3 regions of the Sporomusa termitida genome follow, and region 3 is predicted to be linked to each of the others. Evidence: riboswitches for the same ligand, from Rfam matches in the RefSeq annotation. Region 3 holds a riboswitch; each other region holds the start of a gene.
The links. Region 3 has a riboswitch for cobalamin ahead of cobT (nicotinate-nucleotide--dimethylbenzimidazole phosphoribosyltransferase). Riboswitches for the same ligand answer to the same signal wherever they lie in the genome.
Positions count from the first base shown of each region.

Region 1: another riboswitch for cobalamin. It lies ahead of cobI (precorrin-2 C(20)-methyltransferase); the one in region 3 lies ahead of cobT (nicotinate-nucleotide--dimethylbenzimidazole phosphoribosyltransferase).
Region 2: another riboswitch for cobalamin. It lies ahead of nikB (nickel ABC transporter permease); the one in region 3 lies ahead of cobT (nicotinate-nucleotide--dimethylbenzimidazole phosphoribosyltransferase).

Region 1 covers NZ_CP036259.1:4,567,092-4,576,841, forward strand. Annotated here, with positions in the region: gene SPTER_RS21085 (FecCD family ABC transporter permease) at 1-911, opposite strand, end outside; gene cobI (precorrin-2 C(20)-methyltransferase) at 908-1,630, opposite strand; cobalamin riboswitch at 1,736-1,919, opposite strand; gene serS (serine--tRNA ligase) at 2,284-3,552, opposite strand; gene SPTER_RS21100 (HD-GYP domain-containing protein) at 3,889-4,473, opposite strand; gene SPTER_RS21105 (uracil-DNA glycosylase) at 4,788-5,459, shown strand; gene SPTER_RS21110 (NAD(P)/FAD-dependent oxidoreductase) at 5,571-6,443, opposite strand; gene SPTER_RS21115 (aldo/keto reductase) at 6,464-7,471, opposite strand; gene SPTER_RS21120 (tetratricopeptide repeat protein) at 7,487-8,557, opposite strand; gene SPTER_RS21125 (histidine phosphatase family protein) at 8,757-9,407, opposite strand; gene serC (3-phosphoserine/phosphohydroxythreonine transaminase) at 9,456-9,750, opposite strand, start outside.
Region 2 covers NZ_CP036259.1:4,207,515-4,217,264, forward strand. Annotated here, with positions in the region: gene SPTER_RS19630 (efflux RND transporter periplasmic adaptor subunit) at 1-1,084, opposite strand, end outside; gene SPTER_RS19635 (TetR/AcrR family transcriptional regulator) at 1,172-1,813, opposite strand; gene SPTER_RS19640 (ABC transporter ATP-binding protein) at 2,026-3,009, opposite strand; gene SPTER_RS19645 (ABC transporter ATP-binding protein) at 2,999-3,787, opposite strand; gene SPTER_RS19650 (ABC transporter substrate-binding protein) at 3,810-5,381, opposite strand; gene nikC (nickel transporter permease) at 5,407-6,228, opposite strand; gene nikB (nickel ABC transporter permease) at 6,229-7,170, opposite strand; cobalamin riboswitch at 7,355-7,548, opposite strand; gene SPTER_RS19665 (ABC transporter ATP-binding protein) at 7,931-8,752, opposite strand; gene SPTER_RS19670 (taurine ABC transporter substrate-binding protein) at 8,774-9,750, opposite strand, start outside.
Region 3 covers NZ_CP036259.1:3,907,341-3,917,090, reverse strand. Annotated here, with positions in the region: gene SPTER_RS18370 (TRAP transporter large permease) at 1-462, shown strand, start outside; gene SPTER_RS18365 (zinc-binding alcohol dehydrogenase family protein) at 476-1,489, shown strand; gene SPTER_RS18360 (tagaturonate reductase) at 1,512-3,029, shown strand; gene SPTER_RS18355 (UxaA family hydrolase) at 3,053-4,537, shown strand; cobalamin riboswitch at 4,602-4,791, shown strand; gene cobT (nicotinate-nucleotide--dimethylbenzimidazole phosphoribosyltransferase) at 4,878-5,918, shown strand; gene SPTER_RS18345 (nicotinate-nucleotide--dimethylbenzimidazole phosphoribosyltransferase) at 5,911-6,951, shown strand; gene SPTER_RS18340 (LysR family transcriptional regulator) at 7,489-8,367, shown strand; gene SPTER_RS18335 (ribonuclease J) at 8,551-9,750, shown strand, end outside.

The DNA of each region.
Region 1 (9,750 bases), 660 kb from region 3:
CCACATAACGGAATCAAGGCCTTATTATCCGAACCAGTTACCATCCTGACCATGTGAGGCACAATCAGGCCGACAAAACCAATAATACCGCCAATAGCGACACATACGGCCGTAATAAGTGCGCCGGCGCCCAAGAGAATTGTCCGCAGTCGTGACACGTTAATACCCAGACTGCGCGCTTCACGGTCACCGAGTGACAAAATATTGAGATCGCCGGCATAATAATAGCACAAAAAACAAGCAGCCATAATCAGCGGCCAGGCATACACCACATGCTCCCAGCTTTTAGCCGCCAAACTGCCAATCAGCCAGGTAACAATAGCTGATACCTGCTCACCGGCCAGACTTTTAACCATTGTGATTGCTGCGGACAGGATACTGCTGACAATAATGCCGGCAATAACCAGATTCGCCGATGACACATACCCCTTTACCCGCGCCATTGACATAACAATTAACAATGTAAGGACAGCACCGCCAAAAGCAAACACTGTCACAGGCAGGCCCCCCTGGGCAAAAATATTGAGATAGATGGCAACGCTGGCACCAAAAGCAGCGCCGGTTGATACACCCATGGTATAGGAGTCAGCCAGAGGATTCATCAGCAACGCCTGAAAAACCACTCCGGCCACAGCCAGGCCGCCGCCAACAGCAATAGCAGCCAGAATACGCGGCAGGCGAATATCCCAGATGATTGCCGTCTGAGCAGCATGAATAGAGCTATAGGCTTCCTGGCTGCCAGTCAGCTTACCATAAATAACAGCCGCCGCATCAACCATGCTGATATCAGCCCGGCCGAACCCAACCGCCGCTAAAGCAAACAACACCGTTGCCACCAGCAGGATCAAGCCTGCTATACGGACATTAGCCTGTTTGCGCCGCAGAAGTGCCGCTAAAGAACTGCTGCTCATGCCAATGCGTGTTTACTCACTTTGGAGCGTTTAGTAAGAATGGTCGATAAATAGTTTACTTTCTTACTGCCGGCGGTTATCAGGTCGTGAATAATTTCTTCACCCTCCAGACCACATTTCGAGACCATAACAGCATTTTCAACCATGCCATGTTTCTGCAGTTTTTCGACAATTTCCGTATAATTTTTATATACTTTCATAAGAACAACATTATCAGATACCGCCAGTACCTGCTCCAGCCGCTTTTCATCAATGGTGGCCGGTACGATGCTCAGAATATCGCCACCTTCAGCCAGTGCCACTCCCAGGCGGTTGCCAATAGCAGAAAACGAGTTAACGCCAGGAATATTAACGATTTCATGACCTGAATCTTCCAGCAGCCGATACACATACATGTATGTGCTATAAAGCATAGGGTCCCCCAAGGTTAGAAAAGCAACTTTCTTGCCGGCATCTAACAAGCCAAGGATTATGCTTTTATTGCTCACCCACGCCTCAGACAAGGCTTGGGCGTTATAGTTCATGGGAAATACCAGTTCCAAAACCTCACTGCCTTCTTGAATATATGGACGGGCAATCGACATCGCCGTACTTTCGTCTTTTTTCTCAGTCCGGGGAGCAATTACTACATCGGCCGACTTAATGGCATTAATGGCTTTCAAAGTGAGTAATTCGGGATCGCCGGGGCCTACACCGACACCGTAAAAAATTCCTGACATAATCTAAACAACTCCTTAAAAAATAAAATCTCTGTCCACGCGCGGCGTGGCAGAGATTATTTGCCGAATTGACGCAAATCCCCTCCCCATCGCGCGTGGGTGAAAACGGTGATTGTCAAACAGGCAGTTCTTCTGACTTAGGCTCATCACCAGACTACGCCTTCCCAAAATAGGTTACTATTTCAGTGGCTCATTGCAGTTGGCTCACCATTACAGCGGCGGGACCGTGCCGGATTCGCACCGGCTTCCCTTTTAAGCCCGATCGGGCGCCTGTTCCATATAGAATTACTTAAATTGTATGATTAACAGTACTAAAAGTCAAGATAATTTATGTCTACGCCAATGCAACTACAGATACATTAAATGAATTTATTTAATTATGTATAATCCCCAGGGATGCCAGGTATGCAAGCGATTAGAGCCTAACATTATTACCGTAATAACTTCATTTATTTTGTTTCATTTGTTATAATTAACAAATGAAACAAAATATGTAAAAAAAGGAGGGAGGGGAAGAAATGATAAAATATCTTTTGCTATTACTGCTATTTGCAATAATTATGTACATTTTAAGCCCCTATCTCGTTCCGGTTAATCATGTCTAGATAACCAAACCCCAGCACTTTAAGCAACATAAGCGCCGGGGTCCTGTATTACCTGATTATATCTACACCCATGTAAGGCCGTAAGACTTCCGGCACAATGACTGACCCGTCTTCTTGCTGGTAATTCTCCAAAACAGCGGCAACCGTCCGGCCAATTGCCACACCCGATCCGTTTAGAGTGTGGACAAACTCTGGTTTTGCTTTTGGCTCACGGCGAAATTTAATCTCTGCCCGCCGGGCCTGGAAATCTTCAAAGTTAGAACAGGATGAAATCTCGCGATAGGTGTTAAAGCTAGGCAGCCATACCTCCAGATCGTATGTCTTTGCCGATGAGAACCCCATGTCACCTGAACACAATAACATGGTTCTGTGCGGCAAACCTAACAGCTGCAATACTTTTTCCGCATTAAGAGTCAGCTTTTCCAGCTCATTATACGACTCTTCCGGCAGGCTGAACTTAACCATCTCTACTTTGTTGAACTGGTGCTGACGAATAAGGCCCCGGGTGTCTCGGCCGGCAGCGCCGGCTTCAGCCCGGAAACACGCGCTGTAGGCTGTATAATAAAGCGGCAGATCCTTGGCATCCAGAATTTCCTGGCGATGCAGGTTAGTAATTGGTACTTCGGCCGTTGGAATAAGATAATAGTCAAGACCTTCCAGCTTAAACATATCCTGCGCAAACTTAGGCAACTGACCTGTGCCAATCATGCTGGCTTCATTGACAATAAATGGGGGGAAAAACTCAGTGTAGCCATGTTGTTGGGTATGCAGGTCAAGCATAAAGTTGATTAACGAGCGTTCCAGCCGGGAACCCAGACCTTTGTAAAAAGTAAACCTGGCGCCGGTTACTTTACCGCCCCGCTCAAAGTCAAGAATACCTAATTTTTCACCAATTTCCCAATGAGCAAGCGGTGTAAAAGCAAAGTCACGCGGCGTACCATAGCGGCGAATTTCTTTGTTGTCATGTTCATCTTTACCCACAGGCACAGAGGCATGCGGTACATTGGGAATGCTCATAATAATAGCGGCCAGGGCGGACTCGGCTTCTTTGACTTTGGCATCAATAGCGCTAATGCGGTCTCCTACCGCCCGCATCTCCAGAATCATATCCTCAGCATTATCACCATTTTTTTTCTTTTTGCTGATTTCCTGAGACACAGTATTCCGCTTGTTTTTAAGTATTTCTACTTCGGCTAATAACCCCCGCCGCTCTTTTTCCCGGCTGATAAACTCATCCAAGCTCATGGCTGCTCCCCGGTTGGTCAGCGCCAGTTCGATTGCCCCGGGGTTATCCCGCACGAATTTGATATCTAACATGCTTATCTTCCTCCTTAACATAAAAAACTCCCGTCCCTGTGATAGGGACGGGAGTATAATTTCTCCCGCGTTGCCACCCTGATTGACTCGCTGAGTCCGCTCGGCACGCATAACGGGCGTGTTCCGTACGGCTCATCACCGCATGCTCATAGGGTGGATGACATAATTACGTTACCGGCTCGCACCTCACGCCAGCTCTCTGAAAACTCCAAATTATGCGCTGCCCTGTCATTGCAACAAACGATATTGAGATTACTATTTATTATGCATTATAAAATTATACATTATTCAATACAAATTGTAAAGTACTGGCAGTACTGCCAGTTTTAAATGCACTTAAGCATGAGCAGCGGTTAAAGTATCATACTTTTGACAGTCATTAATAAAATCAATAAAACACCGGCTTATTACCGGATCAAATTGCGAACCGGCACACCGGCTAATTTCATCCAGCGCTTTAGCGATACTAAATGGCTCCCGCCGGTAACAACGCACAGTTGTCATGGCATCGAAACTGTCACATACCGCCAGCATGCGGCTAAAAAAAGGGATAGAGTCCCCTGCCAAGCCGGTACCATACCCTTTACCATCATATCGTTCATGATGATGACGGACAATTGTGGCGATCCTATTCAGTCCCTCAACCTCAGCCAAAATATCAGCACCAACATCAGGATGCTGTCTGATAACTGCAAGTTCAGCGTCTGTCAGGTCTCCTGATTTATTTAAAATATCATCAGGAACACTGACTTTACCCACATCATGAACGATCCCGACAACATAAGCAAGGGTCACATCTTCCACAGGGAGTTCTGCATATTCAGCGAAACCAGCCATTAGGCAAGCCACATTTTTGCTATGTTCGACTGTATATCTATCCCGTTCGCCGATCACATCACAAAGCGCCTCAATTATGCTCATGAACTTTAATTCCTTTCTTGATGTGGTCCAGCCTTTTACCGGCATCTACAGTAGACAATAAAGTTTATAAGGTAATATTATGTAATTAATTCTATTCTAATTGGCAGGACAAGGAGCGTCAAGCTATTTTATTTACACTCTATTAAATTATATTGCCGGCAAAACAATTATATCCTACTATTTAATACATAAAGTTTACTAAAAATACATGCTTGCCTAGTCAATTGAGCAGCGGCAGCAGGGACTAGATTTTTTTCCATTTCTCCAAAGGAATTTTAATTTTGCAAAGCGAAATAGAATACTGAGGTGAAATCATGACACAGGACACTCACGAACAACTTGAGCAATCGCTTCTGGCTTGCAGCGCCTGCCACCTGCGCCAGGACGCGATCGGCCCCACCTCCTATAATGGTACACCTTACAGTCCGTTGGCCATTATCGGGGAAGGACCAGGCGGGGTTGAGGACGAATATGGCGTACCTCTGGTAGGCCCTTCCGGCCAGCTTCTAGATAAGGCACTTACCAGTGTCGGCGTTACCCGTGATAAGATTTATACGACTAATATCATAAAATGCCGCCCCCGAAACAACCGTACCCCAACAGTAGAAGAAGGCCTGTTTTGTGCCCTTACCTGGCTGGACAAGGAACTGGCACTGGTTCAACCTAAGATTATCATTGCGCTTGGCAGTGTGGCTTTAAAATATTTGCTGTCGCCTAATGCCCGTATCACCAAAGACCGCGGCCGGTGGTTTACTACCAAATATGGCATTCCTGCTATTGCCACTTATCATCCTGCCTATCTGCTCCGTCTGACCGGTAAGGATTTGGTCAAAGGCAAATGGGAGGTATATTATGACTTGAAAGCCGCGGTAGAAAAATGTGCAGAGCTAGCTCCCGACTATTTATTAAAATCACCTGAACCGCCTGACTTGCTGGCGTTGTACAGCCGCAGACGTGAAGAACGGCAAACGACAAAGCGACTTTAATCATATATACCTTGTTTATGGAAACAAAACGAGACTGAGCCTTACATCTGATAATGATCTGGCGGGGTTATCCCAGCCATCATTTGCGGCAGGCCAAGCAGTCTCGCTTTTTTATTTCACTTGTTTATCAATATAGGTAATCGCACTTAATACAGCTACCAGACCTTCACCGGTTGCTTTGGCAATCTGCCATGGTTTACCGGTACAGTCACCGGCGGCAAATACCCCGGGGATATTTGTCGACAGATCCCGGTATACCTTAATCACTTCACCATCAAGCTCCAGACCAGGCAGCAGGTTTTCAACCGGATCAGACTGACGCATGATAAAAACACCATGTACCTTCAATTCTTCTTTATCAGTTACCAGCTTTTCTACCTGCCCATCGCCGGTGATGGCCTTGGGCTTAGCTGTCAGAACTTTTACAGGGGAACGCAGATGGCTAAAGTCGCCCTTATACTGGGGCAAGAAGTACACATTACGACAAATTTCTCCTAAGAAAGCAGTTTCATTCTCGCCTTCCTGGGTATAGGAGATGACAGCTACATCCCGTCCCTCAAACATCCGGCCGTCGCAGGTGGCGCAGTAGCTAACCCCCCGGCCAAGCAGGTCGCGCTCCCCTTCAAAGAGCAGTGTGCTAACCACACCGGTAGCAAAAATAACAGCCTTGGCTTCATAGGTAGTTTTAGGTGTGAGTAAAGTAAACAAAGCCTCTCCCGGAAATACATTAAGCACCTTTTCCTTAATCAACACCGGTTCGTGAGCCAGCGCATGCCCGGAGAAATGCTGCATGAGCCCTTTGCCGGTTACCGCCGGCAAGCCCAGATAGTTATCTACTAAATGGGCTTTCTGCAATTTTTGGCTAAAGTCAAGGTGTTCAAATAAGGCAATCCTTTTATTACGGATACGTCCTGTCAGGGCGGCAGACAGCCCGGCTGGGCCGCCGCCGATAACAGCAATGTCAAATTTGGTTTCTTCAGCCATATTTTTTCCTCCTTGTATCTCTACCCGAGATCCTGGGCCACCTGTTTCATGCGGGTGCGGATCGGCAAATTATACGGGCAACGACTTTCGCATTCACCGCATTCAATGCAAGCAGAGGCTTTGACCTCAAGGCCTTTATACCGCATGGGAATTACATTTTTCATATTATATCTTGTATATTGATGATGAAAAATAAACGTGGACGGGATATCAATTCCTGCCACACAGGGCATGCAATATCCGCAGCGGCGGCAGAATACAGGCCCCAATGCCGCTGCTTCGGCCTTCAATATAGCTGTTTCCTCTGCATTTAACGGCTTAAAATCTTTGGTTGGCGCCAAATTTTGGTCAAGATGTTCAATTTGGTCCATACCGGGAATTGCGACCAGCCCGTCATGCTGAAGAACAAACCGCAAAGCCAGTTCAACCTCTGAAATCATGCCTCCCCCTAAGGGTTTCATAACTATGATTCCCACATCCATTGCTTTCGCCAACGGTATCAGTTCCTGCAATGCCCCCTGCTCAACACAGTTGAAAGGCACCTGCACTGTGCTGAATTCACCAGTTTTAACGGCTCTTACCAGCATGTCCATATTATGTCCGGTTATACCAATATGGCCAATTCTACCAGCTGTTTGCGCCTCCTTTAAAGCTTCAAGTGCACCGCCGGGAGCCATGGCCGTATTCCAGTCCGCTGCCGATTTGACATTATGAAGCTGATACAGGTCAATATATTCAGTCTTCATATTAGCAAGACTATTTTGGATATCAGTGGACATAGCGGCTTTCGTCCTCGCCATACTTTTCGTCGCTAAATAATATTCCTGGCGACGATTTGCTATACATACCCCGATCTTTTCTTCACTGTCAGTATATGCCCTGGCAGTATCAAAGAAGTTAATGCCGGCATCCAATGCAGTATTCAGCACCTGATTGGCCTCTGCCATTGTACACCGCTGTACAGGTAACGCCCCGAAGCTAATGGGGGTAACCATCAGCCCGGTACGCCCTAAGCGCCGTTTATCCATAAACAAACCTACCTCCTATTGGATGTCATTTCCGCCAGCGTCGGCCCCTAGTGCCTGCAGGCGCTCCCGGGCGTGAGCAGCTTCCGGTGCCTCCGGGTCGGCAAGTTGTAAAAATTTCTGATAAGCAGCAATCGCCTCGTTATCTTGTTTTTGCATTTCACAACAAAGAGCTTTGTTATGATAAGCAAGGGCATTGTTGGGGTTCAGGTCGGCTGACCTGGTAAAATCAGCGATTGCTTGGTCATACGACTGCTGGGCCGCATAGGCTATTCCCCGGAAAAAATAGGGTCTGGAATCTTGAGGGTCAAGTTCGATGGCCCGGGTAAAATCGGCAATTGCCTCAATCAATTTCCCTTGACCTAAATATACCGAGGCCCGTATGGCAATAGCCTGAATATTATCCGGTTCAAGTTCAATCACTTTATTATAATCAGCCAGGGCTTCGTCATGTAAGCTCAGCTCATAGTAAGCCTGCCCCCGTTTAAGCAGGGCCTCGGTTTCTTCAGGAAACTTGTCCAGTACCTTACTATAGTCGGCAATGGCCACGGAAAATAAATTGCGGGCGGCATAGGCATCACCCCGGTGTAAATATGACCCCAGGTCTTCCGGTTCGAGTTCAATCGCTTTATTAAAATCATCAATCGCATGCTCAGTCATACCATTATTAAGATACAATACACCACGGTTAGCATAATTAACCCAGTCCTGGGGATTGTAAAGCATTGCTTTCGAATAATCTAAAACGGCATTTTTAATGTCGTCAAGCATTGCGTAAGCGCTGCCACGGTAAGAGTAGTAGGACGCTTTGGTATCATTAAGTTCAATTGCTTTGGTATAATCAGCAAGCGCCTGTTTAAAATCACTGGTGACAGCGGCTACAACACCACGCCAGAAAAAAGCATCGCTATGTTCCGGGTCCCCGGCAAGTTCTTGCGCACACTCTGCAAGCATAACTGCGGTTTGCCCCTGTTGGTAAAGCTCTTGCATCCGTGCGTTAAAATTACTTTCCTCGGCGCCGCCACAGCTTGTGCAACCACAATCGCAAGCAGCACAAGCGTCAACATTGCAACCTGTTTCTTTATCCATACTAACAGCTCCTTTTTGATGCACAAAATTGAATTACTATTAATTACTATATAATGTTCGCGTTTCCATTTGTTAACACCTGCTATTATTGTAAAAAATCGGGTCCATTCTCCTAATGTAAACAGAGCGGTTATTAAGTGGTAAGAAAAACCGGCCTCCTAAGCTGCGGTTATTGGCACCTAGAAGACCGATGATATTATTATAAGCCTTTTTGCTCAATTCCACTATATAAAAATCCCAGATGATTCGTTGAATTCAGGAGCACCAGCCGCCACTTTCCATCTTGATATTCAAACACATTAATACAGGTATTATCCTGTTTAATCTGCCAAAAGTGAGACAAATCAATGTCCAGTATATCACACAATACAGCCTTGTTAACCGCATCGTGAGCCACTACCAGCACAGTTTGTCCCTGATGCCGGGCGGCAAAATCCCTAAACGCGGCCATAGACCGGTCACGAACAGTCGTAATATCCTCCCCGCCCTGTCCCGGCATGGTAACACCTACTACCGAACTCTTCCACTGGGCTAATAGCTCCGGATACGTTTTGCCAACATCATCACTTAGAAGACCTTCCCATTCACCATGGTTAATCTCCAGCAACCGGCTGTCGGTATTGACGGCTAAGCCATGAGCAGCCACACACATCATGGCTGTATCCACAGCCCGGGACAGGGGGCTGGCATAACAGATATCGATGGGAATATCCTTAAGGGCCTGAGCTGCCAGCTGGCCCTGCTCCCGTCCGAAGGCGGTGAGCGGTGTGTCAATCTGGCCCTGATAGCGTCCTTCCTTATTCCAGGTTGTTTCGCCATGCCGGACTAATATAAATCGGGTAACTGCCATATTTTCCTCCTTAAACTCTATCTCTTAGATCATTTGCAGTGCTGCCTGCTATGCATATTCTTTGTAAAAAGACAGCATAAATTCACGCAATGCCTGACAGGATTCATAAGGAACGGCATTATAGGCGGATGCCCGGCAACCGCCCACAGAGCGATGCCCGGCTAAACCAACAAAACCATGCCCTTGGGCAGCCTCAAGAAACTTTTTTTCCAAAGCTTCACTGGCCAGCCGGAATGTGATGTTCATTAATGAGCGCGCAGCCGGCTGGGCGTGGCCAAGGTAAAAGCCGTTGCTCCCATCAATGACATCATAAATAAGTCCCGCTTTCTGCCGATTATGCTGA
Region 2 (9,750 bases), 300 kb from region 3:
CTCTCACAGTATCTCCGTCTTTAAGGCGGTTGACACTGCTGATAATCACTTGCGTTTCAGGCTGCAGACCGTCTGTGACGGTAATTGTGCTGCCACTAACGTCACCAATCTCAATCTGACGGCGGACGGCTTTATCGTTTTCGACAACGAAAACATAATATAAGCCTTGTTTTTGCACAACTGCGGCTTGCGGTACAGTAAGTACCTGGACACTATCGCCTGTTGTCAGCTGTATATTGGCAAACATGCCTGGTTTCAGCTCACCGCCGGTATTATCTACTTTAATCTTGGTGCGGAACATCCGGCTGGCCGCGCCTGCTTCCGGATTCATAACCTCGACTACCCCCGGGAATACCTGGCCGGCATAGGCATCGACAGTGATATTGGCGTTCTGTCCGATTTTAATGCGGCCCAGATCTTTTTGTTCAACATTGATTACGGCGTATACCTGATTAATGTCCTGTACCACCATCAATGCCGCCCCAGGTGAAACCACCTGGCCAATAGTGGCTGTTTTATTCGCAATCACACCGTCAACCGGTGAAGTAATTACGCCATAACTGTATTGTTGCTGAGCGCTGCTCTGGTTGGAAGCAGCACTTGATAAATCAGCCTCAGCGGTTTTCAGTTTGGCCCGGGCATTATCCAGCTGTTGCTCGGAAACAGCCCCTTTATCGAACAGCATCTGATAACGGTTAAAGTCGTTTAATGCCAGTTCATAGCCAACCTGGGCTTTTCGCACAGCATCACCGGCCTGGCGGGCAGAGTTAGCCAGTTCAACTGACTCCATCCTGACCAGCGGCTCACCGGCTTTGACCTGCTGTCCTTCCTGGACAAGCACCTCTTCAATCCGCCCGGAAATTTTAGCGCTCACCGTGGCTGAGGTCTGCCCCTCCAGTGTACCATTCAAAGTCAGGCTGGGAATAACCTCAGTGTATTCGGTCTGAGCAACTTTTACACTCAGCACATTCTCGGTGGTATTGGCTTGTTGTTTATTGGCAAATACACCTGTACCTATAGCCAGGGTAATTCCCACTACTAAAATCAGGGGAATAATCCAGTGCTTAGCTTTCAATCTATTCATTCAGACAATCCTCCATTTCAATTAGCAACATTTGACATACCTACCAGTCGGTATGTCAAGTTCAAAAATAGTAGCGCTTGGCAGGCGCTAGTACCTTGACAGCTCTAAAACAGTATTCACTGGATTAGGGCTAGTATTCATCAACGACCACATATTGTTCATCATTCGCTGACGCAGTTCCGGGTGTCTAAATTGGCTTCCCAATGACTTCTGGCCGTTAACTGTTGCCAAAATAGTAGCTGCCAAGGCATAACTGTCAAGACTACTCTTAAGTTCGCCGTTGTCCACCGCTGTCTGAATCCGTCTGGCCAACGCCTCGCAAATCCACAGCTGAATTCGCTGAATCCTTTCCTGAATATCAGGAAACAGCTGCATAATATCAATCACAAAATGAACGTGATCGACACAGATCTCCCGGTCCAGCCCAAACAGCTCCCTGGAATATTCCTCAAACGCATCGTCAACCATGAGCGACTGCAAAATCTCCTGAATGCTTTTTTGGTCACTGAGCAAATCCGTATATTTTGCTTCAAACCGTTCAAAGAAAAATGTAAGCGCAGTGCGCAGCAAATCCTCCTTGCTGGCGAAATAGTGATAGATCCCGCCTTTGGTAATACCAAGCTCATTAGCAACATCTATCAGCGAAACCGATTTGTAGCCATGCCGTAAAAACAGGCGTATTGCTGCAATAATAATGCTCTCCTTGGTCATCTTATCGTCGCCTTTCACAAAGTATGCATCTTTACATACCTACCAGTCGGTATGTTGTTATTATCCCCTAAAATCGTGCTACTGTCAATAGCGCGCAGGCAAAAATAACGGCACAGCCAAAAGAAGAATATTACCGGCCGGCGGTACTAAAAAGGGAATGAGACCTGTAAATTACAGAACTCATTCCCTGAAAACTGCCTGCTGCAGTTTAATCTGACTTTTGGGGTCTTTTAAGCTGGGCGGCCTGAGGGTTGCTGCGCCTTCAATAAATGACAGGCAGCACTGTGTCCAGGCGCAATCTCCTCAAGAGCCGGCTTTTCCTGACTGCATATTTCCCTGCTCTCCGGACATCTGGTTTGAAATGGACAACCTGGCGGCAAGTCGAGAGGGCTGGGGATCTCTCCGGCCAGCGTTCGCACCGCTGTCCCGCCCTTTTTCTTCACCGGAAAAACGGACTGCAACAACGCCTTTGTATAAGGGTGCTGCGCCTTATTCAGCTCGCTGCCCGCCAGCACCTCCACGATATTGCCGAGATACATCACGGCGATGCGATGGCTAATCTGCGATATCAGGGCCAAATCATGACAGATAAAGATCATGGACAGATTTTTTTCCTGTTGTATTCTGACCAGAAGCTCCACAATTTTTTTCTGCACAGACACATCCAGCGCACTGGTCGCCTCATCGCAAACGAGAATGTCGGGGCCGAGCGCCAGCGCCCGGGCAATGCCAACGCGCTGGCGCTGCCCGCCGCTCATATTGCCGGGATAACGGTCAGCAAATTGCTCCGGTAATTCAACCATGCGCAAAAGCGCTTCGGCCTTTTCCCCCGCCTCACTGTCTTTTATCAGCTTGAAATTGCGCAACGGCTCGCAAAGGATATCCTTTATCTTCATTTTCGGATTGAAAGCCTGCGCCGGGTCCTGAAATACCATCTGCACATGCCGACGGCTCTGCCGCATACGCTCGCCCTTAAGTCGCGTGAGATCCTCGCCCCGATAGCAAATAGCCCCGCTCGTCGGCGCATAGAGCTGCATAATAAGTTTTACAAGCGTGCTTTTACCGCAGCCGCTCTCGCCAACAACGCCAAGTGTTTCGCCCCGGTAAAGCGACAGCGACACATCATTGCAGGCTGTCAGCATGCGCCCGCCAGCTGCCGGGAAGCGTTTTACGATATGCTCGATTGTCAGGATCGCTTCCTTTTCAGCCAACATATCTTTCCCCTCCGACCTGCGGCACCGCATCTAACAGTTCTTTCGTATACGCCGACTGCGGCCGGGCAATAATATCATCCGTTTCGCCGGACTCTACGATCCGGCCTTCTTGCATGACGACCAGCTTATCCGACATATAGGCGGCTACACCGATATTATGGGTAACAATGATGATTGCCGTTTTATCCTTCTGGCAGATTTCCATCATTTCTTTTACCACTTGCGCCTGCGTTGTCACATCCAGGGCCGAAGTCGGCTCATCCGCCAGCAGCAGGCGCGGTGTAAAAAACATGGCCATGGCCACGCCGACGCGCTGGCGCATGCCGCCGCTCAGTTCAAACGGGTAGCCTTTCATAATATTTTCCGGATTGGGCAAGTGCATTTTCCTCAGCATATCCTCTGCCGCCCTGGCGGCTTCTCTTTTCGTCATCGGCGAGTGCTCGCAGATATACTCAATAAATTGGCTGCCGATACGCCGGATGGGATCCAGCATGCTCCCGCTGTCCTGAAAAACCATGGCGGCCTTGGTTCCGCAGAGGCGACTCCACTCGTCAGGCGTATTTTCCAATAGATTTTTACCTTCAAAGAGGATCCTCCCGCCGCTTACACGGCCCTCATGCGGCAGGCAGCCCATGATTGCGCGGATAACCGTTGTCTTGCCGCTGCCGCTTTCGCCGACAATCGCCAGGACTTCCCCCTCAGCAAGCGATAAATTCACATCCCGGACGATTGCACGTTCCGCATAGGATACCGAAAGTTCTGATACCTCTAGCAACATTCCAATTCCCCTTCGTGCAACATTATTTTTTCGCCGGTTTAATCTTATTGGTCAGCCAGTAATAATCGGACGGATACATCCGCGCCCCTTCAAGCGAAACCGAGCTGATGATGTTGGTTTCCGGATAGCCCAGGAACAGAGCCGCGCCATCGTTCATAATGATCTGCTGAATATCGATGATGAGCTGACGGCGCTTTTGATGTTCAAACTCTGCGGACAGTTCCGCAAACTTCGCATCCAGTGCAGGATTGCTGTAGCCGGAGCCGTTCTGCGGATTATCGCCGTTCTTGTTGGTCCGCCAGTACCAGTTCAGGAAGATTTCCGGATCGCCGGTATTGGCCGTCGTAATATTCGAAATTAGCAAGTCATACTCGCCGTTAATCCCCATCTTATCAATCAGATTATAGTCCACCGTCTTGATTTTTACATCAAAGCCCACTTTTTTCGCATCTGATTGCGCCGCCTCGGCGTAGATCGGCAGTTCCGCGCGGCTGTTATACACAACAAAATCCACCGTCAGCTTCTTGCCGTCCTTTTCCAGTATACCGTCACCGTCGGCGTCCTTCCAGCCGGCTTCCGCCAATAGCTGTTTGGCGCGGTCAATATTATAGCTGTTGGGATCCGTAAGCTGATCGAAGCCGTAATCCATCGATGGAGGTACAGGAGCCTTGCCCTCAATAAAGGTTCCTTTCAAAATAACTTCATTATATACCTTTCTGTCGCAGGCGCTGATGAATGCCGCGCGAACCTTCTGATCGCCTAAAACGCCTTTTTGGTTAATTCGCGCCAGGACGGTGCGCAGTGAGGGAATTCTGTCGATATGGAACTTTTCCTTGTCGTTAAAGAGGCTAATATCACCGGCTGCAATATTGACCGCCATGTCCACCTCGCCGGACTGCAGAGCCATTGCCCGGGTATTCGGATCGTCTATAGACGGAATTTCAACTGTTTCATAAGGCACTTCGCCGTCCCAGTAATGCGAATTTTTCACCATAACCGCTTTATCCTTGACGAAAGACTTGCACATATAGGGACCGGTGCCAATCGGACCTTCCTTGGCGAAGTTGCGTTCCGGTTCAGCCGATACATCTACAATCAAAAAGAGCGGATCGGCCAAAAAGCCCGGCATATTCGGCTCCGGCTTTTCCGTCAGGATCGTAAGCGTTTGACCGTCAGCCTTCATTTCCTTATACTTAAAAAATGTTACCGACCGTTTATTTTTCGCAAAGGCTCTTTCCAGCGAGGCCTTAACAGCGGCCGCGTCTAACGGCTTGCCGTTGGAGAACTTCACTCCGTCTCTGATTTTAAAGGTCCAGCTCATGTGGTCGGCACTAATCTGCCAGCTTTCAGCCAGCCACGGCTGCACATTCATCTTTTCATCAAATTTTGCAAGACTTTCCCCCAGGCCATAACGCATAACGACCCAGCCAAAATAATTCTCCGTTGGTTCCAGTGAATCCGCAAAATTTGTTACACCAATTCTCAGCGTCGTTGGGTCAGCTTCCTTTGTACCGCTGCCGCCGCAGCCCGCTATAAGAGTCGCTGCCATACAAATCAGCAGCAGCAGGCAGGTAAATCTTCCCAGTCTCTTCATAACCTCATCCCTTCCATATGTTTATTCAGTTTGTCCGCTGTGGGTCCATAATATCGCGCAGGCTGTCTCCCCATAGGTTGAAAATCGCTACAACAATCAGTATGGCCGCTCCCGGATACAGCATCAGCCAGGGAGCCGTTTGGATATGCTGTCTTCCCTCATTGAGCATAAGTCCCCATTCCGGTGTCGGCGGCTGCGCGCCAAAGCCCAAAAACGACAAGCCTGCCAATTCCATAATCATCACACCGATGTCCATGGCGGCCGTTATAACAATGATCGGCAGAATATTGGGCAGAATATGACGCCATAAAAGATGCAGCGGCCTTGTCCCATTGGTTACGGCCGCTGCGATAAAATCACGCTCGCGCAGCTTCAGCGTAAGGCTGCGCCCCAAACGCGCGTACTTGGTCCAGTTCACCGCCGCCAGCGCCAAAATTGCATTTACGATATTGCCGCCCAGCATACCGGCAATGGCAATAGCCAGCACGATCCCCGGAAAAGCCAGCATCATGTCCACAATGCGCATGAGCACAGTATCCACTTTGCCGCCCGAATAGCCGGCCACCACGCCGATAAAAGTTCCTCCTACCGTAATAATAGAAACCACCATCATCGTCATGATCAACGAGGTGCGCATCCCGTAAAGAATACGCGAAAAACAGTCCCGCCCCAGCTTGTCCGTGCCGAATATGTGCTCCGCCGACGGCGCCTGCAGCGACTGCCGCATTACCGCGTCATACGGATCATAAGGAGCCAGCCAGGGCGCAAAGAGCGCAAAGCCGACAACCACAAGGACAAAAAACGTGTACAGCCCAAACAAAAACTTGTCCTTTGTCCAAAACGCCACTCAGCCTCCTCCTTTCTTCAGCCGCGGATCAAGATAGGTATAGGAAATATCGACTAACAGATTTATTGCCATATATAAAACGGCAATCCAGAGGACAACCCCCTGCACCAGCGGATAATCACGCATCGCAATGGCCTGCACCGCCATTTTGCCAAGACCGGGCCAGGAAAAGACCATCTCAATAACAGCCGCGCCGCCTAGCAGCCAGCCGATCGACAAACCCAAGAGCGTGATCAGCGGCAAACACGCATTTGGCAGCACATGCCGCCAGAGAATCTTCTGCATGGGCAAGCCCCGCATCCGGGCGCCAATGATATAATCCTGTCCCAGTTCCTCCAAAATTGCCGTACGCACCTGCCGCGTATATTTAGCCGACATCGCAATAGCCAGCGTCAGCGCCGGCAGCACCATCCGGTCAAACGACACCACGCCGCCCGCTATCGGGAACAAACCCAGCTTCAGCCCAAAAACATACAGCAGAATAAGCCCTACCCAGAAGCTCGGCATGGATACACCTAAAAACGTAATGCCGCGAATTAGATAATCAACAGCGCGGTTTCGATACACCGCCGCCAGTATCCCGCACGGCACCGAGATCAGCAGCATCATGACAATCGACGCGGCGGCGAGCACTATAGTGCCCGGCAGACACTGCCAGAGACGGTCGGCTACCGGCATCTTCGCCGAATACGCCATGCCCATATCCCCCTGCAAAACACCGGTAAGCCAGCGAAGGTACTGCACATGAAACGGCTGGTCCAGGCCCAGCTGCGCCCGCGTTTCGGCAATCGTTTCCTCCGAAACAATGGTATCGCCTACCTCCAGCAACATCTCCACCGGGTCCCCCGGCGACAGATACATCAGAGAAAACGTCAGCAGGCTCACACCGAAAAGCGTAATAAGCATCTGCGCCAAACGATGCAAAAGCTCTTTTCTCTTCAAGGCACCTTCTCCTCTCTGTTCAACAAAAATCCGGCTAGAATCATTTTCTTAACGAGAAGAAAAGGATTCTAGCCGGATTAAACAACTGCCCAGGCAGTCGTACTGCGGTCATATGCAGAAAATCAGACAAGAGCGCTGATTGGCACACACGCACACATCCATTTCCTTATCACGCGTAAGTCAACAATGAATCTTATTATAAGCAGGCTTTCTGGCTCATAGATCATAACCTTGCTTCCGTCTTCCCAGAGTTTCTCCAGTGACGATCTTCGAAGCAGGCTCCCTATTTACAGCTGCGGGACAGCACGGGATTTTCACCCGTTTTCCTCTCATCGTTCAGCAGTGAATGCTGCTGACACTTATAACGTTCTGTATAAAATTGTCATTAATAATAAAAATTTGGCTATTTGTATTGTTTTTATTATTATATAAATACGCGACAATGATTGTCAACCATTATTTTACTGATAAGTATTCCTCACAGGTATAATTGTACTAAAAAGGAAATATTACTATATTCACCGAATTAACCAGTCTGTTAACTATTCCTTTTGATTCTCGTAAAACCTGCAATCAGCATCATTTATGGTTGATATTTCAATATTGATTGGGCATCCCGGCCTTCTCCCAAAGGTGAAGCCGGCGAGCATTCTTATGCTTGCCGGCCTTTTGCGCCGTTGCGAGTAGAAATTAGCTGCCGATTAAGAATACGCCTCTCAGCTCCAGCTCTTACACCAGATGCGCTAATGTCGTGCTAAGGTTATATAATATAGCTAATCTCCTGCCGGTTAATCAATTCGAGGATTTCTTCGCGCGCCTGTAAAAATTGCGCTGTATAGCGTACCCGGTTAGAATTCTCCCCGGAGATTGCATAAGTGAAGGAGGTTTTAAATTCTTTCACAATGCGCCCCGGCCGCTTGGACATAACCAGCACCCTGGTTCCCAGGGCCAGCGCTTCATCCACATCATGGGTAATAAATAAAATCGTGCATTTCGATTCCCACCATATGTTGCGCAACAGGCTTTGCATCTGCTCGCGGGTCAGGGCGTCCAGGGCCCCGAAAGGCTCATCCATCAACAGTACGCGGGGTTTATTAACCAATGACCGGGCAATAGCTACCCGTTGTTTCATACCGCCCGATAATTCGTACGGCTTATGATTACCGAACTCCTCCAAACCCACTTTCCGCAGATATTCTTCGGTAAGCTGCCGGCTCTCACTTTCAGGGATATTGCGCATTCTTAGCCCAAACCGGACATTATCCCGGGTGGTCAGCCAGGGATACAGGGGCGGCTGCTGAAACACAACCCCCCGATGCCAGTCGGCCCCTTGGATTGCTGCCCCGTCCATAACAGCCTGGCCGGCCGACGGGCTGATAAAACCGGCAACAATTTTTAACAAAGTGCTTTTTCCGCAGCCCGAAGGTCCCAGCAGGCAGACAAACTCGCCTTCGTGCAGGCTAAGATCAATGTTTGCCAATGCATATATGTCAGAGTCCGCCTGATAAGTCAACGACACATTCTTCAGGACCACCACCGCATCAGCCTGCTCCTCAGCCCACCCGGGCTCACTTAACACCATACTGCAGCCTCCTGCTTACATTTACTTTAACGTAGTTTCAATATATTGGGGGTTAACGGCTTTCTCAAAAGCCTCCAGGTCCGGGGCGGTTTCGATTGCTTTTTGCTCAACCAGGAAGTCGGCGGTAGCCTTTAATACTTTAGCCAGATTACCCTTATTGGTGCTTGAGCCAAAGTATTTGTCAGCCACCTGCTCCCGGCCGGACAGCCAAATCAGTTCCCTGGTCTGCTTTAACGCCTCGGCTTTATCAATATTCAGTCCTTGCGCCAAAGCTGCGGCCGCCTCATCAGGATTGTTTTTGTAAAGGTCATGGGCTTTTTGCTGGACTTTTATATATTGAGCGACAACCTCCGGATATTTCCGGGCAAATTCTTTGCTGACAACCCCAAGATCGGCCGTTATTATGCCTTTCTCCGCTAATTTGCCACTGTCGGTGATCACCTTGCCATCGGCCAGCAATTTGCCTAAAACAGGATTCCAGACATAAGCGGCGTCAATATCGCCACGCTGCCAGGCCGCAAAAATATCAGGCGGCTGCATATCCAATATCTTAACTTCAGCCTGATTGACACCCTCCACCTTCAGGGCATTCAGCAGGCTGTAGTGAGCCGTGGAGCTAAACGGCACCGCCACTTTTTTACCTTTCAGGTCCTGAACTGAATTAATATTGGCAGTGTTCTTTACCGCCAGCGACTCGGCCGCCCCGATAACATCATGAATCCAGAAAACCTCATAGCCAAGCCCCTGGGAGATGCCGACAGCAGCGGGCGTACTCCCCATTAACCCAATATCAATACTGTTTGAGGCAAAGGCGTTGTTGACATCCCGGCCGGAATCAAATTTTTTGAAATTAACCTTTACTCCCAGCTCACTCTCATAAAAACCTTTCACCTTGGCTACGATTTCGTCATTGGGTATATCCTGAAAACCAATAGTGACCACTTCCGGCTTCGCCGGTGTACCAGCCTGGTTGCTCTGGCCGCAGCCGGTCAATTGCA
Region 3 (9,750 bases):
CGGTCCAATGGCTCCATTATGCTGATATTAATGGCTTCAGCCGGTTTTGCCTGGATACTGTCCTGGGAAGGGGTTGCCGCGAATGTGACGGCCATGCTGACTGGATTTACGGATAACCCGGCCATGTTCCTCTTGCTTGTTAACCTGTTTCTGCTGGTTATCGGTATGTTTTTGGACGGCAATGCGGCGATTATTGTGCTGACGCCGTTATTAATGCCTACGGTGCATGCTCTGGGGATTGATCCGGTACACTTTGGCATTACCATGATTTTCAATTTGTCGATTGGCGCCATTACACCACCGTTTGGGACAACTATGTTTTTGACCTGTAACCTGACGGGGGTAAGGATGGACGAATTCCTTAAAGAAATCATACCATTTTACGTAGTGCTGCTGATAACACTGGCGGTTACGACCTACTATCCGCCGCTAAGCCTGATTCTGGCAGAACTCGTTAAGTAAAGGAGTGTTTTACATGCAAGCTGTATATTTACAAAACCCCGGCGATATTAAAATCGCGGAGATTGAAAAGCCGCAGCGCGGCCGGGACGAGCTTCTGATTGCGGTCCGCAGTGCCGGTATTTGCGGCTCCGATATCGGCGCCTATCGCGGTACCAATCCGCTGGTTTCCTATCCACGGATCATTGGTCACGAGATTGCCGGTGAAATTATCGAAATCCCGGCGGATGAAACCAATTTTGCCGTGGGGGACCGGGTTATTCTTGAACCCTATGTGTATTGCGGCCACTGCTACCCGTGTTCGATCGGCCACACGAACTGCTGTGAGAATCTGACGGTGCTGGGGGTACATATTGACGGCGGTATGGCCCAGTATTTTTCCCATCCCCGGCACCTGGTGCATAAAGCACCTGATGATATTCCCTGGGATATTCTGCCGATGGCCGAGCCGCTGGTTATTTCCATGCATGCGGTTACCCAGCCCAAGACGCAGGCCGGCGAGCATGTGGTGATTACCGGCTGCGGCCCCATCGGTCTGCTGGCGGCCCAATATGCGCTGACCTTAGGGGCGATCCCGATTGTTGTCGATCCGGTGGAGGAGAGACTGGCCCTGGCGCGGCAGTTGGGAATCCGGCACACGGTTAATCCTGTTGCCGGTGATGCGGTTAAGGAGATTCAGACAATCACCAATCAGCGTATGGCCGAGGTTGTCATCGAGGCCTCAGGGGATGCCCGCGCCATTCGCAGTACGATTGATTATGTGTCCTATGCCGGACGGATTTCCTTTGTCGGCTGGCCTAAGAATGAAATTCCGCTGCCGACAGCCCTGTTTACCAAAAAAGAGCTGACAATTGTCGGTTCCCGTAACAGTGTGGGCATGTTCCCGGAAAGCCTGCGCCTGATTGCCGGGAAAAAAGTCGATGTGGCCGCCCTTGTCACGAAAACAGTCTCTGTAGAGGAGATTCCGGCTACGGTTAAGGATATCTCCGAGCATCCGGAGCGTTACCTTAAGGTCATTGGCCTGTTCTAATTCAATAGCGGGAGTGAAGAAGATGAACCAATTAAACGCAGCAACTTTGGCAAACCTGCAGCCGCCGGCCGACCTGGAGGTGTTTGCCGCCAGTCATTTGCCGGAACGGGTTATTCAGTTTGGCGAGGGTAACTTTTTACGGGCTTTTGTGGACTGGATGATTCACCGGCTGAACAAGCAGGGCTTATTCAACGGCCGGATTGTAGTGGTTCAGCCGATTGCCGACGGGCTGGCCGGCAGCATTAATGAGCAGGACGGGTTATATACCCTGCTGCTGCGGGGCCTGCAGGCGGGCCGGATTGTTGAGCAAAAAGAACTGATAAGCTCTGTCAGCCGGGGGATCAATCCCTATACAGACTGGGCGGCCTGCCTGGCGTGTGCGGAGAACCCGGCCATTGAATTTGTCGTTTCCAATACAACGGAAGCCGGTATTATCTATGACCCGGCGGACCGCCCCGACAAGCTGCCGCCTGTTTCTTTCCCCGGCAAACTGACTGTCTACCTGTATCACCGCTTTCAGCATTTTCAGGGTGAGGCGGCCAAGGGCATGGTCATTCTGCCTTGCGAGCTGATCGAGCGCAACGGGGAACAGCTGCAGGCCATTGTGCTGCGCCTGGCCCGGGAATGGGGCCTGCCGGCGGCCTTCGCAGCCTGGGTGTCGGAGCACAATACGTTTGTGAATACGCTGGTGGACCGGGTTGTCACCGGTTACCCCAGGGAGGAAGCGGGGGAACTGGAACAGTATCTGGGGTATCAGGACCGGTTGTTAACTACGGGAGAATTATTCCATTTATGGGTTATTGAGGGGCCGGCGGCATTAGCTGAGCGCCTGCCTTTTGCCAAAACCGGCCTGAATGTGATCTGGACCAACGATATGTCGCCGTACCGCACCCGTAAGGTCCGCATCCTGAACGGCGCGCACACCGCGTCGGTGCCGGTGGCTTATCTGTACGGGCTGGAGGCGGTCAAAGAGATGATGGATCATCCGGTGATGGGGAAGTTTATCCGCCAGGTTATCTGGGAGGAGATTGTCCCGTCGATTAACCTGGACCGGGAGATGCTGAGCGATTTCGCCGGCAGTGTGATTGAACGGTTTGAGAATCCTTTTATTAAGCATTATCTGCTTAGTATTCTGCTTAACTCGTCCGCCAAGTTCAAAACCAGGAATCTGCCGTCACTGCTTGCTTACTACCAGCAGAACGGCGTACTGTCTGAGAAGCTGGTATTCTCGCTGGCGGCCCTGATTACCGTTTACAAAGACGGCGTTATTGACGGCTCGGCCATGAAAGCCCAGCGCGCAGCCGGCGAGTTTATTATGAAAGACGATTTGCCGACTCTGGAATTCTGTGCTGCCGCCTGGCGGGACTATGACGGCAGCGCCCAAAGTGCCGCCAAAGTAGCCCAGGCGATTTTGGGCAATACCGGCATCTGGGGTACTGATCTTACGGCGGTTCCCGGTCTCACGCCGATGATTGCCGCGTATCTTTACGATATTTGCGAGCACGGTATCCAGGCTACTGTGGCCCAATTAGTCGAATAGCCGAAGCGGTTGGAGGAATAGCAATGGCGTTGTTACAAATTCAGGCCAATGACAATGTGGCCGTCACCCTGGCGCCGGTTGCGGCCGGTGAGGAATTGGCAATCAACGGCCAGTGCCTGCGGGCGGCGGTGGCGGTTGACAAAGGCCATAAGATTGCGCTCGGCTATATTGCCGCCGGCCAGAAAATTATTAAATATGGTTTTCCTATCGGTATTGCCGCCGCCGATATCAAGGCCGGCGACTGGGTCCATACCCATAACCTGACCACCGGCCTGGGGGAGATTCTGGCCTATGAATATAAGCCCGAACTTACGGAACTAAGGCCGGCGGCCGCCAAAATGTTTCAGGGCTACTGCCGTCCGGACGGCAAAGTCGGCATCCGCAACGAGATCTGGATTGTGCCGACCGTCGGCTGTGTCAACAAGAATGCCGAGCTGATTGCCCGGCAGGCGGCCCGGGAATATGGCGGTATGGAACATATTGACGGTATCTTTGAACTTAAGCATCCTTATGGCTGTTCGCAAATGGGCGAGGATCAGCTGACGACCCAGCGGATTCTGGCCGATCTGGTTGCGCATCCCAATGCCGGGGCCGTGCTGGTGCTGGGGCTGGGCTGCGAAAACAACAATATCGGGGAGTTTAAAAAGGTGTTGGGCAGCTACAACCCGGACCGGGTAAAGTTTCTGGAAGCCCAGGCGGTTGAGGATGAAATCGCCGAAGGGGTGCGGCTTATCGGCGAACTCGCCGGCTACGCCCGGCAGTTTTCCCGGCAGGACTGCCCGGCCTCGGAACTGATCATCGGTCTTAAATGCGGCGGCTCAGACGGCTTTTCCGGCATTACCGCCAACCCGCTGGTCGGGGCTTTTTCCGACCGGCTGACCGCCATGGGCGGCACTACCGTATTAAGCGAAGTGCCGGAAATGTTCGGGGCCGAGACGATTCTAATGAACAGGGCCGCGAATCGGGAGGTTTTTGAAAAAACCGTGCGGCTGATTAATGGTTTCAAAGAATACTTTGCCGCCCATAACCAAGCTATTTATGAGAACCCGTCCCCGGGCAACAAGCAGGGCGGCATCTCCAGCCTTGAGGACAAATCGCTGGGCTGTACGCAAAAAGGCGGCACCAGCAGCGTGACTGATGTCCTGAACTATGGAGAGCAGGTTAAAACCCGGGGGTTAAACCTGTTAAGCGGTCCCGGCAATGACGGGGTGGCGACAACGGTGCTGGCTGCTGCCGGCTGTCATATGATCCTGTTTACCACCGGACGCGGTACGCCGCTGGGAACCGTTGTGCCGACCGTCAAGGTGGCGACAAACAGTGAATTGTTTAGTAAAAAACGCAACTGGATGGATTTTGATGCCGGCCGGCTGCTGACCGGCATGAAGCTGGAGCCGCTGGCCGATCTGTTTGTCGACTATGTGCTGGCGGTGGCTTCCGGCCGGCAGACGCAGGCGGAAAAAATGGGGTTCCGGGAGATTGCGATCTTTAAAAACGGGGTCACTCTGTAGCCGGTTTTAGGTTTTTAGCCATTGACGGCTTTCCGGACCGTCTGCTATAATGACGGTGAACATTATATATATTCACGGTTGAGGTGCCCCCGCGTGCCGGGGGAGAATAGGGAAGTCCGAGTACGGAATGATTCCGTATGTAGGCGCGGGCCCGCCACTGTACCGGGAAGACCTTACCGATGCCACTCGCAAGGGGAAGGCGTAAGTGTTGATGAACCGGGAGCCAGGAGACCTGCCTTAATACCGTTATACCACCTTCATGGAAAAGAGGGCTTTTTTGGGATTACCCAGAAAAGCCCTTTGTTTTTGCCTGATTGTTGTACTAAAATGGGGGGTTATTATGAGTTTACTACACGAGACGTTATTGCGCATTACGGCACCGGAACCTGTGATTGGGCAGCAGGTACAGGAAAAACTGGACAGGCTGCTGCGGCCGGCCGGCAGTCTGGGCCGTCTGGAGCAAATGGTACGGCAGTATGCGGCGATAACCGGCCGGCTGCAGCCTGACATTCCCCGGGCCTGCATGGTGGTGGCCTCGGCCGATCATGGGGTAGCCAGACAGGGGATTAGTGCATATCCGGTGGAAACCACCATTCATATGACGGCCAATTATCTGATTTCCAAGGGCGGCAGCGCCAATGCCTTTGCTAATTTTTGCGGCGCCGACATGGTTGTTGTCGATATGGGCGTGGCCGGCGATATGTCGCATGTGCCGGGGTTGTGGCACCGGAAAATAGCCTATGGGACGCAGGATTTTACCCAGGGGCCGGCTATGACCCGGCAGCAGGCTGTACAGGCAATCGAAACAGGCATCGACATCGTCAATGACCGGGTCCGGCAGGGCTATAACTGCTTTAGCCTGGGGGAGATGGGCATTGGCAACACAACCGCCAGCGCTGCGATTGTCGGGGCCTTTACCGGTCTGTCGCCGGAGCAGGTGACCGGCCGGGGCACCGGGATATCGGACAGCCGTTTGCAGGTTAAGATGGATATTGTCCGCCGGGCGCTGGCCCTGAACCAGCCTGACGCCGGCGACGGCATCGATGTTTTATCCAAGGTGGGGGGCTTTGAGATCGGGGCGCTGGCCGGTATTGTTCTGGGCTGTGCCGCCAACCGCTGTGCGGTTGTGATTGACGGTCTCAATACCACGGCGGCGGCGTTGATCGCCAATGCGATCCATCCCCTGAGCAAGGAATATATGTTTGCTTCCCATCTGTCCGGGGAACCGGCCCATATCATTGCTTTGGGGCATCTTAATCTGGAAGCCTGCCTGGATATGGGGGTTCGCCTGGGCGAAGCGATTGGGGCTTCGGTCGTGGTGGATATGCTGACGGCGACAGTTAATATGCTGAATAACCTGGGAGGTCAGTCGAATGCTTGAGAATACGATTAGCCAAATCAAACCCCTTGATGCCGCGGCGATGGAGAAGTGTCAGCTGCGGCTGGATAACCTGACCAAGCCTCTCAACAGTCTATATTCCTTTGAGCATATAGCCTGTCAGCTGGCAGGCATTACCGGCAACCCCCGGCCCCGGAGCCTGGGGAAAAGTATTATTGTCATGGCGGCTGATAATGGTGTTGCCGCCGCCGGCCAGCCAACTGCCGGCAGGATTGAGAATTTCTGCCGCGGCCGGTCGCCGCTGACGACGTTTGCCGGGCATGTTCAGGCCCGGACGGTTGTCGTGGATATCGGGGTTGCGGCCGAACTGACGCACTGGCCGCAGATCTGCCATAAAAAAATAGCTTACGGTACCGGTGATATTACGCGGGGGCCGGCAATGACGCGGCAGCAGGCGATTCAGGCCCTGGAGACCGGCATCGCCCTGGCCCGCGCGGAAGCCGCACAAGGGGCCAGGGTGCTGGGCCTGGGCGAAATGGGGCTGGGCGGCACTGCGCCGGGTACGGCCGTGATTGCCTGTTATAGTGACAAGGCCTGGACTGAAGCAGGCAGTCTGCTGAGCGAGATTGTGCAGAGAGCCTTAGCTGTCAATCAGCCTGAGCCGGCAGATCCCCTGGATGTTGTCAGCAAAACCGGCAGTCTGGCCATTGCCGGCCTGACCGGTGTCATCCTGGGGGCAGCTGCTCACCGGACCGCCGTTGTCCTGGACGGCCTGGCCACAAGTGCGGCCGCACTCATTGCCACCAGGCTGGCGCCGGCCGTGAAGCATTATTTGCTAGGCTCGCACTTTGCTGTGGAGCCTGCCCATCAGACCGCCCTGGCGCTGATCGGGATACCGGCCTATCTTAAGCTGGATATCGCTTTGGGCGAAGGCGTCGGCGCCGCTCTCGGCCTGTCCCTTGTCAAGGCTTCCGAGCATGTGATCAATGATATGAAGACCTTCGGCGAAGCCGAGGTTGCTGTTGCTCAGGACGGTCCGGGGGCGTTAAAGCAGAACAAGGAGGTTAAGGATTAGCAGGCTGGCTTCCCGCCAGGTAAAGCCCAGGCTTAACCGAAGGCCGCGGGTTTTGTCAAGCAGATAAAAGCTACCGGGCGGAAGCCCTGGTAACCCCTAACAAGCTCAGGTGGCAGCAAAAATTCTGCTGCCTGGGCTTTTTCTGCATAAAAAAATAGACACCAAGCCATAAATAAGGCAAGGTGAGAATGTAACCCTTTTAATAAATAGAAACAGGCACCTAGTTATTAGTTAAATATCAGCGGCATTAACAACATTAAAGATATAATAGCTATACATTGCAATAACTCTTTCAAAGGTATTCTCCCTTCATTTATAATTAAACTATTGCATTATTCGACAATAAAGTATTATTATCCACAAACTTTGATAATAATAGTATAATAGTCAATATAGCTGTAAACGTCAATTGCTTTTTAGATTTCGTAAATAAAAAATATGTGATTTATGGAACAGTCTATACTTACAGGCCGGAAAATATGCATCATTATTAACGCAAGGAATTTTTAATAGTGAAGGAAAATGGAGAGAAATTACGTGGATATAAGACAATTGGAATATTTTATTGAGGTTGCCCGGCAGAGAAGCTTCAGCAAAGCGGCCGAAACCCTGCATGTTTCCCAGCCTTCCATCAGCAAGACGATTAAAGATCTGGAAACGCAGCTTGGTTCGACATTATTCTACCGCAATACTAAGATTGTTGAACTCACCGATGCCGGTGAAGCAATCCTGGAGCAAGCGCAGCAGATTGTGTCCTCTTTTCTCAACATCAATGTACAGCTGAAGGGCATAACGAAGCTGCAAACAGGCAAAATTCATATCGGCTTGCCACCGATTACCGGCGTCAGTGACTTTGCCCAGTCACTGGGGCAATTTAAGAATGAATATCCCAATATCCAGATAAAGCTTTATGAATACGGTTCCAAGAAGATTGAGCTGGGAATTCAGGACGGCACCCTGGATATGGGGATCATCTATGTACCCTGTGAAGAGGAAGAACTGTATGAAAAGCTCTCTTTTGTCCGGGACAGGCTTAATATTGTTATGCATCCGCAGCATCCCCTGGCCGGCAGGAGCGTGATTGCCTATCAGGACCTGAAGGATGAGCAGTTTGTGTTATACAGCAATGACTATATCCTGCATGACAAAATTATTGAGCGCTGTAAAGCAGCCGGTTTTATACCCCATATTATTTTTGAGACATCGCAGCAGGAACTTATGACTCAGATTGTTGCCGCCCGCCTGGGGGTGGCATTACTCCCGGGCAAGGTTTGCCGGGAACTTAACCCCGATAGCTTTACTACGCTGCCGATGGCTGATCCCCAGCTCTATCTGCAGCTGGCCATGGCCTGGAAAAAAGGCCGGTATTTGTCGCATGCCGCCCGGGAGCTGATTGCTTTTATAAAACAGGAATAACGACTATTTGCAAAACGCGGGCTGGTTGTATATAATAAAAGATACTAGTTAGTGACCGGCGTTAATTTTGCTCAGATGGTGCGGATGACAATGTAACGTTGCGTAAAACTAGGGCCTGTCGGGGTCCTAGTTTCTAATTTTGTCAAAGAATAAAAAGAATAAATTAATTATTGGAGGTTTCAGTTGAAAAAGAACGACAAACTACTCATTATACCGCTGGGGGGACTTGGCGAGATCGGGAAAAATATGACGGTGTTCCGTTATGGTGATGACATAATTATCCTGGACTCAGGTCTGGCCTTCCCGGAAGAGGACATGCTGGGGATTGATCTGGTGATACCTGACATGTCCTATATAATCGAAAATAAGGATAAAGTCAGGGCCGTTGTTTTGACCCATGGCCATGAGGATCATATCGGCTCTTTATTTTATCTGCTGCGCCAGGTCGATGTGCCTGTGTATGGTTCCAGGCTTACCCTGGGGCTGGTGGAAGGACGGCTTAAGGAATATGATGTCTCGGCTCATAACCTCATTCCCGTGGCTCCCGGCGATTCCCTGACGCTTGGTCAGTTTGAGGTGGGGTTTATCCGGGTAAATCATTCGATTGCCGATGCTTTGGGGATTTATTTCAAAACCCCGGTAGGAACAATTGTGCATACCGGCGACTTTAAAATCGATCAGACCCCGGTTGACGGACAAATGATTGATATCCACAAATTTGCCGAACTGGGCAATGACGGTGTCCTGGTACTGCTGTCGGACAGCACTAATGCCGAGCGCCCGGGCTACACCAAATCGGAACGAACTGTCAGTGTGGCGTTAGACGAGCATTTTCGTTCTGCCAAGGGGCGGATCATCCTGACTACTTTTGCTTCCAATGTGCCGAGACTGCAGCAGGCCATAAATTCAGCCTGCCAATACGGGCGCAAAGTGGCGCTGCTCGGCCGGAGTATGGTGACCGTTATCACCAAGGCGCAAGAGCTTGGCTATATGACAATTCCCGAAGGCATTCTGATCAGTGTTGATGAAATCAACCGTTATCCGGACCGCCAGATGCTGATTTTAACCACAGGCAGTCAGGGGGAACCGATGGCGGCGCTCAGCCGGCTGGCCGCGAGGAATCATCGCAGCCTGGAATTGACGCACGGTGATACGGTGCTGATCGCAGCCAGCCCAATACCCGGCAATGAACGGTCTATCGGCCGCACGATTGATGCTTTGCTCCGGTCCGGCATTCATGTCGTTTATGAGCGGACATCAGGTATCCATGTCTCCGGCCATGCCAGCCAGGAGGAGCTTAAGCTTATTTTGAATCTGACACGGCCCAAATTCCTTATTCCTGTTCACGGCGAGCACAGAATGCTCAAACATCATAGCAAACTG